Regions from separate parts of the Shewanella mangrovisoli genome, predicted to be linked through region 1. Evidence: predicted binding sites of a transcription regulator. Region 1 holds the regulator's gene; each other region holds the start of a gene.
What was found. Region 1 encodes LexA, which represses DNA repair genes until DNA is damaged. Its sites were predicted from a motif close to TACTGTATNNNNATACAGTA; they were not measured.
Positions count from the first base shown of each region.

Region 1 (5,782 bases):
AGTGAGCCACTACAAAGTAAGTATCGTGGTATTGGAAGTCGGCCGGCGTGATGGCGAGCATCAAACCCGAGAAGCCGCCAATAGTGAACAGGATAATAAAGGCCACCGCGAACAACATTGGGGTTTCAAAACTTAGTGAGCCGCGCCACATAGTCGCTACCCAGTTAAACACTTTTACCCCAGTCGGCACGGCAATCAGCATAGTGCAGTACATAAAAAACAACTCGGCAAACACAGGCATACCGGTGGTGAACATATGGTGTGCCCACACGAGGAAGGACAGAATCGCAATACTCGCCGTGGCATACACCATGGATGAATAGCCGAACAATTTCTTGCGACTAAAGGCTGGAACTATGGCGGAGATAATGCCGAAGGAAGGCAAAATCATGATGTAGACCTCGGGGTGACCGAAGAACCAGAAGATATGCTGGAACATCACAGGGTCGCCGCCGCCTGCCGCCTCGAAGAAGCTAGTACCGAAAAACTTATCGGTTAACACCATAGTGACGGCGCCCGCGAGTACGGGCATAACGGCGATCAGCAAGAAGGCGGTAATCAGCCAAGTCCAAACAAACAGCGGTAACTTCATCCACGTCATACCGGGGGGGCGTAGGTTGACTATGGTGACGATCACGTTGATGGCGCCCATGATCGAACTTATCCCCATGATATGAATAGAGAATACAAATAATGCTGTGCTGTCAGGGCTATAAGTGGTCGAGAGTGGTGCGTAGAAGGTCCAACCGAAATTAGGGCCGCCGCCTTCCATAAACAGTGAGCTCAGTAAAATAGTAAAGGCAAAGGGTAGGATCCAAAAACTCCAGTTGTTCATCCGTGGAAGCGCCATATCAGGCGCACCAATCATCATCGGGATCAGCCAGTTAGCCAGCCCTGTAAAGGCTGGCATCACGGCGCCGAATACCATGATTAACCCATGCACTGTGGTCATTTGGTTGAAGAAGTTAGGTTCAACGAGTTGTAATCCGGGCTGAAAGAGTTCGGCGCGGATCACCATGGCCATAGCACCACCGGTTAAAAACATTATGAAACTAAACCACAGGTATAGGGTGCCAATGTCCTTGTGGTTGGTGGTGAGTAACCAGCGCATGATGCCTTTAGGTGCACCGTGATGGTGTTCATCATGGGCGGCAATTTGGTCTTGAGTCAGTGTGCTCATCTTAATCCCCTACTGTCCATGGCGAGCAATATCAGCGGGTTGCACTGTATCGCCGGTATTGTTGCCCCATGCATTGCGCTCATAGGTAATGATGGCGGCAAGCTGTTGTGGCGTAAGTTGTGTGCCAAATGCCTGCATCGCCGTGCCCGGTTTACCGTGCATCACTATGTCGATGTGATTGGCGATCGGACCCGTTGCGATAGCGCTACCAGCAAGGGCGGGGAAGGCGGGAGGCATACCTGCACCCGTTAGCTGGTGGCAGGCGGCGCAAATCGTGGCATAGGTCTTTTCCCCTTCGGCCATCAGTTCATCATGGCTAAGCGTGGGGAGACTCGCGGGATCGACGCTGGCGGTAGGTTCTGTCGCCGTTTTGGGTGCATCGGTGGTTGCTGGGGGCGGAGTCGTTGCTACTGGCTCGCTATTGGTGCCACCGGATTTATGGGCATCAACGTCTTTGGCTTGTACCGCATCACCCGTGTTATTGCCCCATGCATTACGCTCATAGGTAATCACGGCGGCAATTTCTTGGGTCGTTAATTGTTTGCCAAAGGCTTGCATGGCCGTACCCGCTTTACCATTGAGCACGATTTCAAGATGGCCGCTCAGTGGTCCTGTCGCAATGGGGCTGCCTTTGAGGTGTGGGAATACCCCCTGTAAACCTTCACCGTTGGGTTGGTGGCAGGCGGCGCAGTGACCAAGGTAAACTTGCTCACCCTGAGTCATTAGCTCTTCTTTCGTCAGTGTTTGCGATAACGCGGCTTGTGCGGCTTGGGCTGCGGCATTGGCGGCTTGCTTTTGCTCTTCAACCCAAGCATCGAACTCTGCTTCGGGTAATGCCTGCACCACTATCGGCATAAAACCATGGTCTTTACCGCAAAGCTCGGCACATTGGCCACGGTAAATACCGGGTTTGTCGATACGGGTCCACGCCTCGTTGATAAAACCTGGGTTAGCGTCTTTTTTAACGGCAAAGGCGGGCATCCACCATGAGTGGATGACATCCTCTGAGGTCATCAAGAAACGGATTTTGCGATTGATGGGTAATACTAGGGGTTTGTCGACCTCGAGTAAGTAGTGCTCACCCTTGGCTTCACTACCTTCGATTTGAGGTCTTGGGGTTGCGAGAATACTGTAAAAATCAATGTCTTGATCGAAGTAACTATAATGCCATTTCCATTGAGAGCCCGTGACTTTTACCGTGAGATCGGCATTGCTGGGATCTTCCATGGCAATCAGAGTTTTCGTGGCGGGAATTGCCATTAAGATCAGAATGACAAAAGGAATGATCGTCCACGCGATTTCGACTTTTGTACTCTCATGGAAGTGAGACGCGACTGCGCCCTTGGATTTTCTGTGGTTGATCATGGCATAAATCATCACGCCAAAAACCACTAGGCCTATTGCGCAGCAGATATACAGAATCGTCATGTGAAGGTGATATACCTTGCCACTGATTTCTGTTACGCCAGGGGTCATGTTGAACCGCATGTCCGCTGCGGCCAACGGTGGGGCGAATAGCACCACGAGTAAACAATACAACCATTGCTTCACAAGACTTCTCCTCTGCCAATTGCGAATAGCAACTACAAAGAAGAGCAACACAGTAAGTCTCAACTCTATGCAAACTCTTCAGTTCCCAAAAAAGCTTCTCTGACTTCAACGTGCGTTGGCGGCTTACTTTTGATTAAGTATTGTTACTGCTGGTATTAGCCACACTGGCACATACTGCTGAATAAAACCCATTATTCTCGATTTTTGTGGGCAAGAGATATTCGATAAATCGTCGATATTTTTTGCCTAAACGGGCGATATATTATGCTCGTCTGAATCAAACATACTTGCTGTTTAAAAATTGATCAAGATCACTTCTTTTTCTAATTGTCTGAAAAATTGCCAAAAAAAAGCCCCACATTCACAGGTGAGGCGGCTTTCAAGGCTAAATACGCGGTGCAAAAAATTTTAATGAACAGAGCTAAAAAAACTACCTTGGGCAAAGTGAGCGGGTTGCTTGAGTGTCGCGTCCGTAGTCGAGTGATTTACAACACCTTCGAGCACGATTCCCATGGCGCGGGCACTCTTGGCCACAATTTGCAAACGACGATTGTCGCGGGCATCGAGTGAGTGGATCCAAGTAATTACTGCGCTGGAAGTGCCACTGGTTAAGGCTTTTTCCATTGCCCACAGGGTTTCGACTTCATCTTTCGCATGGACTAAGAGAACTCGGTCCATACGCACGCCAGCGCTAGCCAGTAACTGCTTGTAGCCAATACTAGGTGGGTTGATGAGCACGACCCAGCGGCCTTGTTGGCTCAGTTGTGCTAACTGCTTGCTAAGTTGCATTAGCTCTTGGCGACCTTGGCTCTCGGTAGGCATAGTGATGATAGGCGTATGCTGCCAGTCAGTATCGGTTTCGCGCACCGCATCGAGCCATAAACCGGGGTGACGCGGGGCATTACCTAGTAGTTTGTTCATAGCCAATCTCCATTGCGGATCACCCCTACGGCGAGCCCTTCTATTGTTAGACTTTGGAAACTTAAATCGACTTTAATTGGGGAGTAATCTTCATTCTCTGCATGTAGATAAACTAGATTCCCTTTCTTTTCAAAGCGTTTAACTGTTACATCATCGTCGACGCGAGCAACAACTACTTGGCCATTGCGCGCTTGCTGTACTTTATGAACGGCGAGCAGATCCCCCTCGAGGATGCCGATGTTCTTCATACTGTCGCCTCTGACGCGTAATAAGAAATCGGCAGCAGGGTGGAACATGCTAGGGTCGACTTGGTAATACTGCTCGACATGCTCTTGGGCGAGGATAGGTTCGCCCGCAGCCACTTGGCCAATCAGTGGCAAGCCTGATTCGCTGTTATCTTCTTCCTCAACTGGGAGACGGATCCCGCGGGAAGTGCCAGGCATGATCTCGATGCAGCCTTTTTTCGCCAATGCCTTAAGGTGTTCCTCGGCGGCATTTGCACTTTTAAAACCCAAACGGGTGGCGATTTCGGCCCGGGTGGGTGGCATGCCAGTCTCGGCAATATTACGTTTAATCAGCTCTAAAATTTCGGCTTGGCGTGGCGTCAACGGTCTCATGTTCTTTCCTGTTTTTCTATACAGTTACTGTTAGTATATACAGTATTATTCGTAGTGCAAGTATTAACCACTTTTTAACGCGATTGGAGAGTATTAGCGAATGTTCCCTAGAATCTGGTATTCTATGGGGCTAATGAACGTACTTACATTGCATAAGAATAATGCCTAAACAAGACTCTCTTTGGTTGAAATCATTACGCTGGATCCAAAAACACTTAGTGCACACTATTGTTGTGCCGCAGGATCCCTTTGCCGATCTGAATCTGGACGCCTCCAGACCGCTTGCTTATGTAATGAAAACAGAATCCCTGAGTGATATTGCTGCGTTAAGCGAGATCACTACTAAGCTGGGTTTGCCAAGCCCCTACGAGCCGCTCGTGGTAAATGGCGTTGTCGCGCCCCGCGTAGTTTGCCTTGAAGGGCGTAAGCCTTTGTTTGGCGACCGTGCCAGCAATGAGCCATTCCTCGAATGTTTTATGCGTTTGTTGGCCGTACATAAAGAAAAGCCTGAGTTAGATATTCAGCTGGTGCCTGTGAGCCTGTATTGGGGCCGTACTCCGGGTAAAGAAGACGACACCATGAAGGCGGCTGTGCTTGAACGCGAGAATCCAACTTGGTTGCGTAAGTGCCTGATGATTCTATTTTTAGGTCGTCACAACTTTGTTCAGTTTTCTAATGCGGTATCGCTGCGTTACATGGCCGACGAGCACGGCACCGATATGGGGATTGCCCATAAGCTTGCGCGGGTGGCGAGAGTGCATTTCCGCCGCCAACGCAAGGTGATGACAGGACCTGTGCTGCCTAATCGTCAGGCGATGTTCCACTCCCTGTTGAAATCCGAATCCTTACGCAAGGCGATTCAAGAAGAAGCGGCGAGTAAGAAGATTTCCGAAACCCAAGCTCGTGAAACAGCAATTGAATATCTTGATGAAATTGCAGCGAATTATTCAGACAGCCTAGTGCGTATTGCCGAGCGTTTCTTAACTTGGTTATGGAACAAGCTCTACAGCGGTATCAATATCAAAGGTGCCGAGCAAATCCGCCAGCTGCACCATGATGGTCACGAGATTGTGTATGTACCTTGCCATCGCAGCCATATGGATTACCTGCTGTTATCTTACATACTGTATTACCAAGGCATGGTGCCACCGCACATTGCGGCGGGGATTAACCTAAACTTCTGGCCAGCAGGGCCGCTGTTCCGCCGTGGCGGGGCTTTCTTTATTCGCCGTAGTTTTAACGGCAATAAACTCTATACGGCCGTGTTCCGTGAATACCTCGATCAGCTGTTTGCTAAGGGATATTCGGTTGAGTATTTCTCTGAGGGTGGCCGTTCTCGTACCGGTCGTTTATTAGCGCCGAAAACGGGCATGATTGCCATGACGATCAACAGTGTGCTGCGTGGTATCGAACGCCCAGTCACCTTAGTGCCTGTGTATTTAGGCTACGATCACGTGATGGAAGTGGCGACTTATCACAAAGAGCTGAGTGGTAAGAAAAAACAGAAAGAATC
Region 1 is NZ_CP080412.1:4,577,254-4,583,035, reverse strand. It holds gene ctaD (cytochrome c oxidase subunit I) at 1-1,180, opposite strand, end outside; gene coxB (cytochrome c oxidase subunit II) at 1,190-2,731, opposite strand; gene K0H60_RS19925 (cell division inhibitor SulA) at 3,140-3,652, opposite strand; gene lexA (transcriptional repressor LexA) at 3,649-4,269, opposite strand; gene plsB (glycerol-3-phosphate 1-O-acyltransferase PlsB) at 4,431-5,782, shown strand, end outside.

Region 2 (5,782 bases), 1.8 Mb from region 1:
AATTATAGGAACAAGTAGGGGGTTTTATCTCATTCTACATAGAACTAATAATATGTTAATGAGCGATGGTACAAACACCTCAAGCTATCAATACTTTCAAGTCTATTTTATCGGAGATATTGAGTCATTTTATGCAAATGACCAGAGCATGTTTACGTTAGTCAGTGGTACTACAGGCGGAAATACTGCAAATAGCCTCGGTGTTTCACATAATGCTAAATATGCCTATTTTTATGACACTGATGCGGGAAGTGGTACTGTTAGAGAATATTCTACTATAGACCCTTTCACGGGTAATAATAACTCTACCATTTATACTGATAACGCCGAGTTGTCTGGTATACAACATATATTATCACCATTTTTACTTACGATTACTTACTCCACAACAGATAGAGATGGGGTTGTCTCTGCGTCGAGTTTAATATCCCCAATGGTGCGCGGAAAGATTCCGGGTATGTATTCTTCACAATTTATGGGGTATAGAAACGACTCTTGGCCTATTGATGTGTCAATGAATGGTGTTATGCATACACTGCTTAGAAGTAACTATGCCCCCCATATTTGGATAAATATGGAGCAATGGTATGACTAGGATCATTCAAATCATTGCCGCGAAAGATAGACCACTTAACCAAGCGTGTGTTGACGTTGTGGCTGCTAATGACGCAGAGCGAATTATCATCATGGATAGAGTCAGCGCAGAAGTTTTTCATAACTTTAGATTTCAAAGTAACAAAACAATGAAGTTTATTGTGCCATTACGCTTTGCTACTTCAAGTGACCTGCTGGTCGGCATACTCGATGATGACCGTTCTTTTAATGCTAAGTTTTTAGATGGTCGGCAAGCCGATTTGATTAACGGTAATCAGGTGAATATCCGCTCATGACCGCCATAGTTATCAACTTTGATACCCCGTGGATTGCCGCTGCTTCACCTATTGTTCTTAGCTTTACCGATGATCCCACGCCTGAAGTGCCAGAGGTACCCATTAGCGCGGGTACCATTGGCATAATGTGCGGCATTGGTATAGCTATTGGGCAGAGTGTCGCCCAGCAGTTAACCATAGCGAGTGCTACTGAAAGCCACGGCATAAGGTTGGTGCCACAATGGCAAGTTGATTATGTGAAACAACAGCTAACAGCCAAGTGGCAAGCAAAAGCATTACTCGGGGTGATAGTCTCTATAGGCTGGCGCTGGAATAACTTGGTGCTATGTAAAGCAGATCTGCTTTGGTTGGTACCAGATTCACATTCCGTGCAAGCTGCTAGCCTCTGGTTATCACCAGAGGCTGCGCAAACTATGGTTGAAATGCCATGGCGCCAACCTAAGGCCACTACGCAGTTTATTGCATTGGGAGATATGCAAGCTGGGTTAGCCGCAACAGAGATTAGGCTTCATCATTCAGATATTCGTGCCTCAGGCGATATGCGGGGCATTGCATGGGGGCCACACGCTGCGCGCTGGGTATGTTCGAGCAAGTACAACCCGCCAAAAGGCAAGATCACCTTTAACTTTAGTGAGCCTTGGGTAAATGCTTCAAGCCCTATTGTGCTCAACTTTACCCCTTCACCGAATGTTTGTTACTGGGACGATGGCGGCGGCCTGATAGGTACCAATCCAAGCTTGCCAAACATCGACTTTAAAATCCCTATTGAACCTCAGATCCGCAGGTATTACTTAATGCAGCCAACCCTTACATGCGTGCGCGTGTCAGACAATTTACCCATTGTGGTAAGTAACGTGAGCATTAGCCAAAGCCGTGGCCAGTGGGCTCGCGCGGTGAGCTTGGAGTTTTCAAGCCGTATCGATGCCGAGCGTGCTCACAATGAGCTATTGCTGATCACCATCAATGGCTATGAGTTTTACGCGATTGCAGAACAACCAAGTGCAAACAAAGTGTTTGGTACGGCGACCTATAACAGCACTGGCCGCTCTCGCGTGGCCGAGCTGGCCGCGCCTTATAAGTTGCCACTCAGTCACACCAACGCCACCGCCCGCAGCTTTGCGGGTTTACTGGGTGACTTGCTGCAAAATACGGGCTGGACTATCGAGCTTAACGGCATCCCAGATTTTACCATTCCAGCGGGTGCCTTTAGCGTGGGCAATAAATCGCCGATCGAAGCAGTAGCCGAGGCGGTGGGGCAATTGGGCTGCATGATCTTAACCGATGATGCGACCAACAAGCTGACAATCGTGCCGCGCTGGCCAACGGCGCCGTGGGCAATGGCCGCTGCAGTGCCTGATCTAGCATTGCACGATGCGGTGATCACTAGCTATAGCGATTCAGTTAGCCGCAATCCATTGTGTAACGTGGTGTGGCTGCGTGGCGAACAGCAGGGCATTGATGCAAAAGTGAAGCGCGCAGGCAGCGCGGGTAATATCCCCACCGCAGATATCATTGCCCAGCTGATTGTCGATAACCAAGCTGCTCGTGTAGCCGGCACTAATGCATTGGCAGAAACTGGCGATAAGTTGAGTGTGAATCTCTCGATGCCCGTGATGGCCGATTTACCACCTGCAACACCTGGTATGTTGTTGGGGGTCACCATTAACGGCGAGGTGTTTAAAGGCGTGTGCGATAGCTGGTCAATCCGCGCGACCGTAAGCGAACGCGGCGATATCGATATCGAGCAAAGCGTTACATTGGTTTGCCCACTCGAGTAAGGATTGCTCTTAAGGAGAGTTATGCTTAAACAACTTCAATCAGCATTCGTGTTGCCACGGCAGATCATGCTGGTGTCTGCCGTCAATGCCGATGGTACCGTTACCGCCAGCAGCTCGAGCGGCCACACTATCCGCGCCATTGGTAGCGCCAGTGTTGGCGAGCATATCTATGTGCAAGATGGCAGGGTGCTAGGGACTGCACCCGATTTGCCATTTGTGGAGATAGAGATTTAAGGCACTCTACCTATCTGATCCTTAAAATGACAATACAGAAGTATAAATACCTCTGTATTGTCATTGTGTTGCTTACGTCACTACAGTTTTTTAGTAGTCAGGCTGATGACCACTTCCCCAATTCCATGTACATTTTTGGGTAGTATCACGTTTGATTCTCAAGAAATGTTTTCCTGAAAGATGAACTTCAGCAATGTTGTTAGACCAAGTAACGTTGCCGGGTTCAAAGCAGCGATATGGCATTGGATCAGGTGTTAATGATTGTTGATATAGGGTCACTTCAATATACTGTTTATCCAGCAATCCTGAGAGTGATTCTTTGATAAATTGTCCTACGTCAATGTTGTTAACGATATATTTATTAGGCTGGACAATCTGATCCAGTCCTAAAATTTTAGTATCACTATTTTGAACAGATAATAATGTCTGCGTGATGAATTGAGTTATACTAACTGAGATCATATATTCTGCAATTTCATCAATAGTCAACATTTCTAATGGGCCAAGGAATGGACCAAAGTTGCTATCAACATCAACAGATTTAGCGGCAGAGAACTGTGGGTTATCAATTACGCCAGTAATTAAGTTATAATCACCAGACACAACGATATTACTCATGTTAAGTTTTGCTTTTACATCTAGATACCAACTCTTTTCTGCTTTGGCGACGATATTAAGATTTGGGATGGTTACTTTGACTTCTATACCACCATTACTTTTACCTGTCAGCTTGAATTTGATTGGGGCAGAATAAGTAGCCTGAACACTTCTTAAATGAATACCCAACCTTTCAACTAACTTGCTTATTTCTGGTATTAACTTAGCTGTGGTTTCTTGCTGAAGTTTGAGATAAATATTGTTTATGTCGGAGTGCGTAATGTTTAATTTGTTACTCACGACACTGCCATTGATAACGATGGGAGATGTATAGTTTGCATTTCCTGCAATACTCAGATCATAATTTTTTGAAATTATCTCAGCATCCCATTTGTACTCTTCAGAGTTAGCAGAAAAAGTACTTAGACATAGTGACGCTATTAAAACAGAAAAACTTTTTTTCATATTTACACCTTCTAATATCCATATTATTGACGTAAGCGTGATGAGGCTACTATATTGAATGTTGTTATACAATGGTGTTGATTATGTTTTGTAGTTGTAACTCGGCCTATTACTTTTCATTTGAAGTTTTATGGTGCGCAATATGGTTTGTATGTTATTGATGAGTAAGGTGGTTAATTAAATTTTTGGTGAGGAGTTATCCTTGATTTTGAATAACGTAAAGAATGTAATAATTTATATGGTGAGCTGTCCTGTTTATTATTTTTGAATTTTATCATTCAAAAGTTGTAATGAATTTAACACTCATATTTACAGATAGATACTTTATGTATATGCCTTATTTGCTTTTCTTGGCAGTTTTCAATTATTGATTATCGTCAATTCCTATTCAAAATTCGCTTTTACATGTATTGGTTAAACTGTTCTACACTTCAACTGTACCCATTAGACACGGAGGTCCTATGTTGATAGTGCAGAGATACGAATACCAATCAATCATGTTGCAAAACATCTATGATGAGAACGGCAATCACCTACCAGATATCAAAATCACCACACTTCCTGGCTCTCGGTTAGGAGTGCTCGCAGCCAGTAGCGTCAAGATCTTACGTGAAGAGCTATATGATGAAGAGCTAATGCGAGCACGTTTTTCTGAATGAGTCGCTTGCCAGCCGTATGATTGCTGCTAAAATCACTGTATGTTTAAACAGTGGTTTTAGTTATGCGTATTATACCAATCTATGCAAGTGCGGGACTTACGGGGTTCGAGAGTCCCGCCGAAGAATATCGCCAGCTGGGTTTGAGTCTAGACCAGCTCCTGATTTTGCATCCCAATGCGACCTTTATGGGGTTTGCTCGAGGGGATTCAATGCAAGGGGTTGGCATTCATTTTGGTGATTTGTTGATAGTCGATCGCCATGAAACGGCCCGTGATGGTGATGTTATTGTTGCCAATTATAACGGTGAGTTTGTGTGTAAAATTATCGATAAAACTCGCCGCTTACTGCTATCAGCAAACGAGCAGTTTCAACCTAAACCCATTCATGATTATGACTCATTCAACATTGAGGGTGTTGTTGTAAGTTCGATTCGTTTTCACCGCCAAAATCCAACACTCACGAATTTAAAATGTATGCTCTAGTTGATGCCAATAGTTTTTATTGCAGCGCTGAGCAGGTGTTTCGACCTGACTGGCGCGGCAAGCCGATCATAGTCCTGAGCAATAATGACGGCTGTATTGTGGCGGCTAATCGTCAGGCCAAGGAGTTGGGGATCCCCAAGTTTGCACCTTACTTTGAATTTAAGGACCAGTGCCAAAAGTTGGGGGTGATTGCTTGCTCAAGTAATTATGAGCTCTATGCCGATCTCTCCACTAAGATGATGGGGATTATCGGCCGCTATGCGCCTGAGCAGCATGTGTATTCCATTGATGAGAGCTTTTTATCTTTTAAAAATTGCCCTGCAATTAAGTCGCTACATGACCAAGGGCAGTTAATCCGCCGTGCGGTATGGAAAGAAGCCCGCTTACCCGTCTGTGTGGGCATTGGTGCTACCTTAACGCTGGCAAAACTGGCTAACCACGCGGCCAAAAAATTACCCGGTTATAAAGGCGTTTGCGTGATAGACAATGAGCCAGACCGACTTGCTATTTTAAAGTCGGTAGAAGTGGGCGAGGTGTGGGGGATTGGCCGCCGCATCAGCAAAAAACTCGCGCTAATGGACATTAATACCGCTTATGATCTGGCAAGTATGCCGGCAGGACTCGCCCGCAAACAATTTAGTATCGAGATTGAGCGCACCGTAAGAGAACTGAATGGC
Region 2 is NZ_CP080412.1:2,737,293-2,743,074, reverse strand. It holds gene K0H60_RS12000 (hypothetical protein) at 1-595, shown strand, start outside; gene K0H60_RS11995 (hypothetical protein) at 588-890, shown strand; gene K0H60_RS11990 (hypothetical protein) at 887-2,668, shown strand; gene K0H60_RS11985 (hypothetical protein) at 2,690-2,902, shown strand; gene K0H60_RS11980 (hypothetical protein) at 2,993-3,964, opposite strand; gene K0H60_RS11970 (LexA family protein) at 4,686-5,105, shown strand; gene K0H60_RS11965 (Y-family DNA polymerase) at 5,093-5,782, shown strand, end outside.
Region 2: a site for LexA is predicted at 4,657-4,676, ahead of K0H60_RS11970 (LexA family protein). Genes of this name have one in related genera too.

Region 3 (5,782 bases), 570 kb from region 1:
CAGCAGAGGCAAGATGGTTAGCGAGCTTAACAGTCCACCGAGGCCAAAGGCGATGTAGCAACTGACGCCGCCGAGCCAACGGGGAATATAGTTGATTCCCGCGCGGCGTTTTTCAGGCAGCGTATAAGCGACATTAAATTCGGCATTGTGTGGTACTGGATTAGGCATGCGTTAGGCTCCAGTGCCAGTGCGACAAGCAGCCGGCAATATCCTGTGAGGTCGCCAGCGCGTGGATCAACTTGCCGTAGGACAGCGGCGTGGCCTGCTGTTGCTGCTCCGTTGTCAGTTGGCTTAGGGTGAGAGTAACGGTCGCACTCTCATCTGCAGGCGCTAGGGTCAATCCTAGGGCTAAGGGCAACTCAAACTCTTGGGTAAATTCATCATAGACCGGCGGGACGGGGTCATCGCCAAACACCAACAGCAGTGGCTCAGGCGATTGGTACAGCTGGGCGAACGCTTCCACCATGGCTTGGGAAAGGGTTTCTGTTCCCGCGGCAATCGAGGTCGAAGGGGCGGTATTGTTGGTTAAAATACCAAAAATACCACTGCCAGTGTTATGCACCGACTGACTAAAACCTAAGGGGGAAAGCGGTTGTTTTTCAATAATATCTTCGAGCAGGCCAATGGTGCGGTGCAGCTCGCCGTGGCGAGAAGCAAATATCGAGCGACAGTTAGGTGCTGCCTCACATTGGAAGCTGACATCCAGCATCATCTTGGTTAAACGGCTAAAACGTCTGCGCTGCATGGCGGGAACTTGCGAAAGTGCAGGGGAAATCCCCTCGAGGTCATTTTCTTTGCTTGTGTCAGCCGAGTGCTTGCACCAAGTTTGCCAGTCATCACGCTGTGGATACTTTGGCGCCCATGCGCCCCAAGAATGGATGCTGAATCTGAGTTGCACTACTTTGCCTCGACACTATTTAAAGCTGTCTTAGTTATCCCTAACTAAGCGAAAAATATTAATGAATTGATAGGCCTATAGCTTGTCTACGCGTTGGATAAATCGCGCCAATTCCCCGATGAATGTGCGGCTTATTCTACACTAAGTCCTTAGTTTTAATGAAGCCATTTGCATCATGACGGTTAACAAAATGCAATCAAGATTCGATTTATCACTGTTAAGCAACATAAGTTGCAGCAGAACAGTTGGGGGAAGAGCACTATAAACTGTCTTACTGAACCAGAGTTGAACGACTAGCAAGCTGGGTTTATACGCTGAAATGGAGCTGAAAGTGTGGATGTAAAAAAAGGCGCACTAGGCGCCTTTTTAGACAAGTTTGGAGCATTACTGGGCGAGTTGGTTTTCCAGTTTACGCAGCGCCGCTTTCACTTTACGGGTGTTTTCTGGCCCCATGCGGATCATCAGTTTTTGCGCGCTCGGTAAGGCCTCTAAATTAGGATCTACAAAGCGGTAGTTCACGCTGATAGAACTCAGCTCAATAGGCTCTTCGATGATAGGAGCTGCGAGCATGATCTTAATGGCTTGCAGCATTCTGTCATTGAACTTGGCGTTGCTGTAACCCAATTCGGCAAAGGCCTCGTCAAACAGCGGCGTGAGCTGTTTGTAGGTGTGCATTAAGGTTTGCTCATCCATGTTGGCAATCACAGTCGCATAGGCGTCATATCTGTGGTAACTCTCTGGATTTAAATACACTTTGCTCGTGATTTCAGACACAGCGAACAGCTTTTCTGGGCCTTTGACTGGGCTGACTTTGCGGGCGAGATCGCCTTGGGCCAAGTTGTCCACGAACACCACAAACTGACGGGCCAAATCTTGGTTCACTAAGGAGGAGCCGACCACGTTGTTATTGATGATCGCCAGCGCTTTTTGATGCACGAAGGCATCGCTCTCAGGCAGGCTGGGGACGACTTCTTCAGGAATCGCAGGCTCGGTTGGCGTGACAACGGTTTCGGTTTCCGTCGTGGTCGCCGCTGGGGTTTCATTTTCCACCGGTGCGGTTTCAGGCTCAGTGCCCGTTTCGAGCGTCATTGGTTCAGATGAAGGCGGCTCAGGCAGCACTATGGGCGCATTGGGGATGAGCTTGGGTGAGTCATCTTTGGTGTAGTAATAATAACCTCCCGCAGAGAGCAGTAGGACGAGCACAATCGCAATCAAAGCAAAGCGATTACTGCTTGAGGAGGTTTCTTGAGGTGTAATTCTATCATCTTGATTAACTTGCATTTTACATCCTTCGCTTAAGTGTCAAGGTAACGGGGTGAATACATGCAGCTAACATTTAAAGTGCAAGTGCCAACGAGTTGTCGGTGGCAGGTTCATTGTGCAAGTTTCCACGCGCTTGTCCATAGCGGTGAGCTGAACAGGCTGAATTTATTTTACCTTGAAGGGGTTAGCTTAAGGTTTAGGCTTGAACGTATTGCTGCCTGTGTCCAAGCCAACGATGAATAATGGCATCGACCGACTCTGGCGCCTGTGACATCACATGGCTCGCCAGTTTTTGGATATGTGGGATAAGCGCCTGATCGCGGACAAGGTCGGCGATTTTCAGCTCGGCCAGCCCCGTTTGCTTAGTGCCCAGTACTTCGCCCGGCCCACGGATCTCTAAGTCTTTCTGTGCAATCACAAAACCATCATTACTTTGCCTGAGCACATTTAACCGCTGGCTCGCAGTTTGGCTCAATGGCGCCTTGTAGAGTAACACACAATGGCTTGCCACGGCACCGCGCCCTACACGGCCCCGCAGCTGGTGCAACTGTGCAAGGCCTAGTCGCTCTGGGTTTTCGATAATCATTAAGCTGGAGTTGGGGACGTCGACGCCGACTTCAATCACTGTGGTTGCCACCAATAAATGAATAGTTCCCGCCTTGAAGTCGGCCATAATTTTTTGCTTTTCAGCGCTTTTCATCCGGCCGTGGACTAAACCTATGCTCAGTTCCGGCAGTGCTTGGCGCAACTCTTCGGCGGTATCTTCCGCCGCTTGGCACTCGAGGACTTCGGATTCTTCAATCAAGGTACATACCCAATAGGCTTGGCGTTTATCCGTGACTACGCTGTTGCGGACGCGTTCCAGCACTTCATTGCGACGCGAATCGGGAATGGCGACTGTGGTCACGGGCGTGCGGCCAGGCGGCAACTCATCGATAATCGAGGTATCCAAATCGGCGTAGGCCGTCATGGCTAAGGTTCGTGGGATCGGCGTTGCCGTCATAATTAACTGGTGGGGATGAAAGCCTTGGCTAATGCCTTTTTCCCTGAGTCCCATCCGTTGGTGAACCCCGAACCTGTGCTGCTCGTCAATGATGATCAAGGCGAGTTTGTTAAAGGTCACCTGCTGTTGGAAGATGGCATGGGTGCCTATCACCATTTGCGCCGCGCCCGATTCAATATCGGCTAAGGATTGCGCTCGTGCCTTGCCTTTAAGCTTGCCCGCTAGCCAACCGACTTTTAACCCGAGGGATTCAAACCACGCGGCAAAGTTAGTCGCATGCTGCTCGGCGAGTAATTCGGTGGGCGCCATCATGGCCACTTGGTAGCCATTTTCGATGGCTTGCAATGCGGCGAGGGCGGCGACCAAGGTTTTACCCGAACCTACATCACCTTGAACTAAGCGCATCATGGGGTGTGGCTGTGCTAAATCTTTACCTATCTCGGCGACGACCCTTTGCTGGGCGCCCGTCGGTTTAAAGGGTAATGAGGCGAGAAAGGGATTCAAAAGCTGGCCGCTGGCGTGCATGGTCACGGCAGCGTCGAGATTGCTGCGCTGCCTGAGGCGGAGCATGCTGAGGTTATGGGCGAGCAGTTCTTCCTGCACCAGTCGTTGCTGCGCCGGATGCTGGCCGAGCTCTAAGTCAAATTGCGATATCCCCGCGTGGGGACGATGCAGGGTTTGCAGTGCCTGTTTCAAGCTCATGCTATTGGGCTGCAAATTGGCGGGTAATAACTCGGTCAAACCACCGTCTTCTAATAATTCGAGGGCTTGCTCGGTGAGCTTAATCCAGCTCGCCTGTTTGAGCCCTTCCGTGGTGGGATAAATCGGCGTGAGGGTATCACTTAAATGAATATCTTCACCGGGATAGACAATTTTGTACTCGGGATGGACGATTTCGGCCTGATGATTACCCCGGCGAATTTCGCCATAGGCGCGGATCATTAAGCCATTTTGCATCGCATTGCGTTGCGCCATCGAAAAGTTAAAGAAGCGCAGGCTCATGCTGCCGGTATTATCCCGCACATTGCACACCAGCATGCGTTTGCGGCCTTGAATGATTTGTGTCGACTGGATTTCGGCTTCAATGGTGCCGTAATTACCCGGCATTAAGGCGGCAATAGGATAAATTTGAGTGCGGTCTTCGTAGCGCAGGGGTAAGTGAAACAGCAGATCTTGTACTGTTGTGATGCCGAGCTTTGCGAGTTTTTCCGCCACCCTTTTGGCGACGCCTTTGAGGTCGGTGATCGGAACAAGATCCAATTGCTGCAAGTCGTTAGCGCTCAATCACTGTGAATTTATACATATACTAACAGAGTATAAGCGTAAGGCAATCTTGGGCTGAGTTGCTCGGTGGGTGCGGTTATGTGAGGGTTTTGCGACGAATTGAAGATTTATTTCAGTCTTATGGGCTAAATTGCCCTTGGGGCATATTTCTCCTTATCTTATTCATATTAAAATAAATGTGTTTCAATCCTAGAAGTAAACGATAGAGAAAATCATCATTCGTTATTAATAACGTACACTTTGTAAGTTTTTGTGGTTTAATCGAATGAGTGATTGCCTGTATCGGGCATAAATCTTTATGCGGTAACACGGTTGTGAATCGATAATAAGAAAGTGACCTCTGGTGACGGATCACATGTGGGGAAACATGGTCGAGGAGTACTCGCCTTTGCGTCTATGGTGCTTAACCTGTTTATTTATTGGCATATTGTTTTCTACTATGCCAGCATGGGCCAAACTCGATGTGGCGTTTTTCAATCCCGGTGCCGAGGCCGATAGCTTTTGGGGTGATGTCGACAAATTAATGTGGGTGGCCTCAGCAAAACTCGACATTAATTTGCAAATTATCCATTCAGATCGCAATCATTTTAAAATGATTAGCCAGTTAGACTCTTTATTAAAATCGCAACAATCCCTTCCCAATCAGGTTATTTTGGTTAATGAGAAGCAATCAGCATTAAAAATGTTGCAGATGCTTTATCACCATCCCATTTATGTGCAGCTTATTTTGAATGATATTTCCGTGGCCGAACGGGAAATGCTATTGCAAGATCCCCATTGGCAGACCTATTTATTGCCCGCCATTATGCCCGATAATTATGCTATCGGAGCCGAGACCGCTAAAGCTTTGTTAACGGGGTTAGACGTTAAAAAAGCTAAGGTTTTATTGATCTCGGGCGATAAGTCCACGCCCGCATCTGTTCTGCGGACTCAGGGCGCCAACGATTATTTCTTTATGCAACCCAATGTGACAGTCACACAAACGGTTTATGGCCAATGGAGTGAGGATATTGCCTATGGGCAAGCATTGACGCTGCTGACCCGTTATCCCGATTTAAAGTTGATTTGGACCGCAAGTGACAGAATGGCGATGGGGGTAATTAAGGCATTGAAGGAAAAAGGGCTCAACCCAAGGCGAGATGTGTTGGTGAGCTCTGTAAATACGTCAGCCGAGATTTTACGGCTTCGCCAAGAGCAACAACTCAGTGTACTCGGTGGTGGGCATTTTTTAGCGGGCGCATTGGGGTTAGTGCAACTGCAACATTATCAGGCGACAGGGCAATATTATCCCTACGACAAGGTCCAGTTATTTAGCGTGCTTGAGCCGGGCTCAG
Region 3 is NZ_CP080412.1:432,855-438,636, forward strand. It holds gene K0H60_RS02020 (lysophospholipid acyltransferase family protein) at 1-168, opposite strand, end outside; gene K0H60_RS02025 (beta-ketoacyl synthase chain length factor) at 161-898, opposite strand; gene K0H60_RS02030 (DUF3014 domain-containing protein) at 1,283-2,179, opposite strand; gene recG (ATP-dependent DNA helicase RecG) at 2,358-4,433, opposite strand; gene K0H60_RS02040 (ABC transporter substrate-binding protein) at 4,837-5,782, shown strand, end outside.
Region 3: a site for LexA is predicted at 4,450-4,469, ahead of recG (ATP-dependent DNA helicase RecG). Genes of this name have one in related genera too.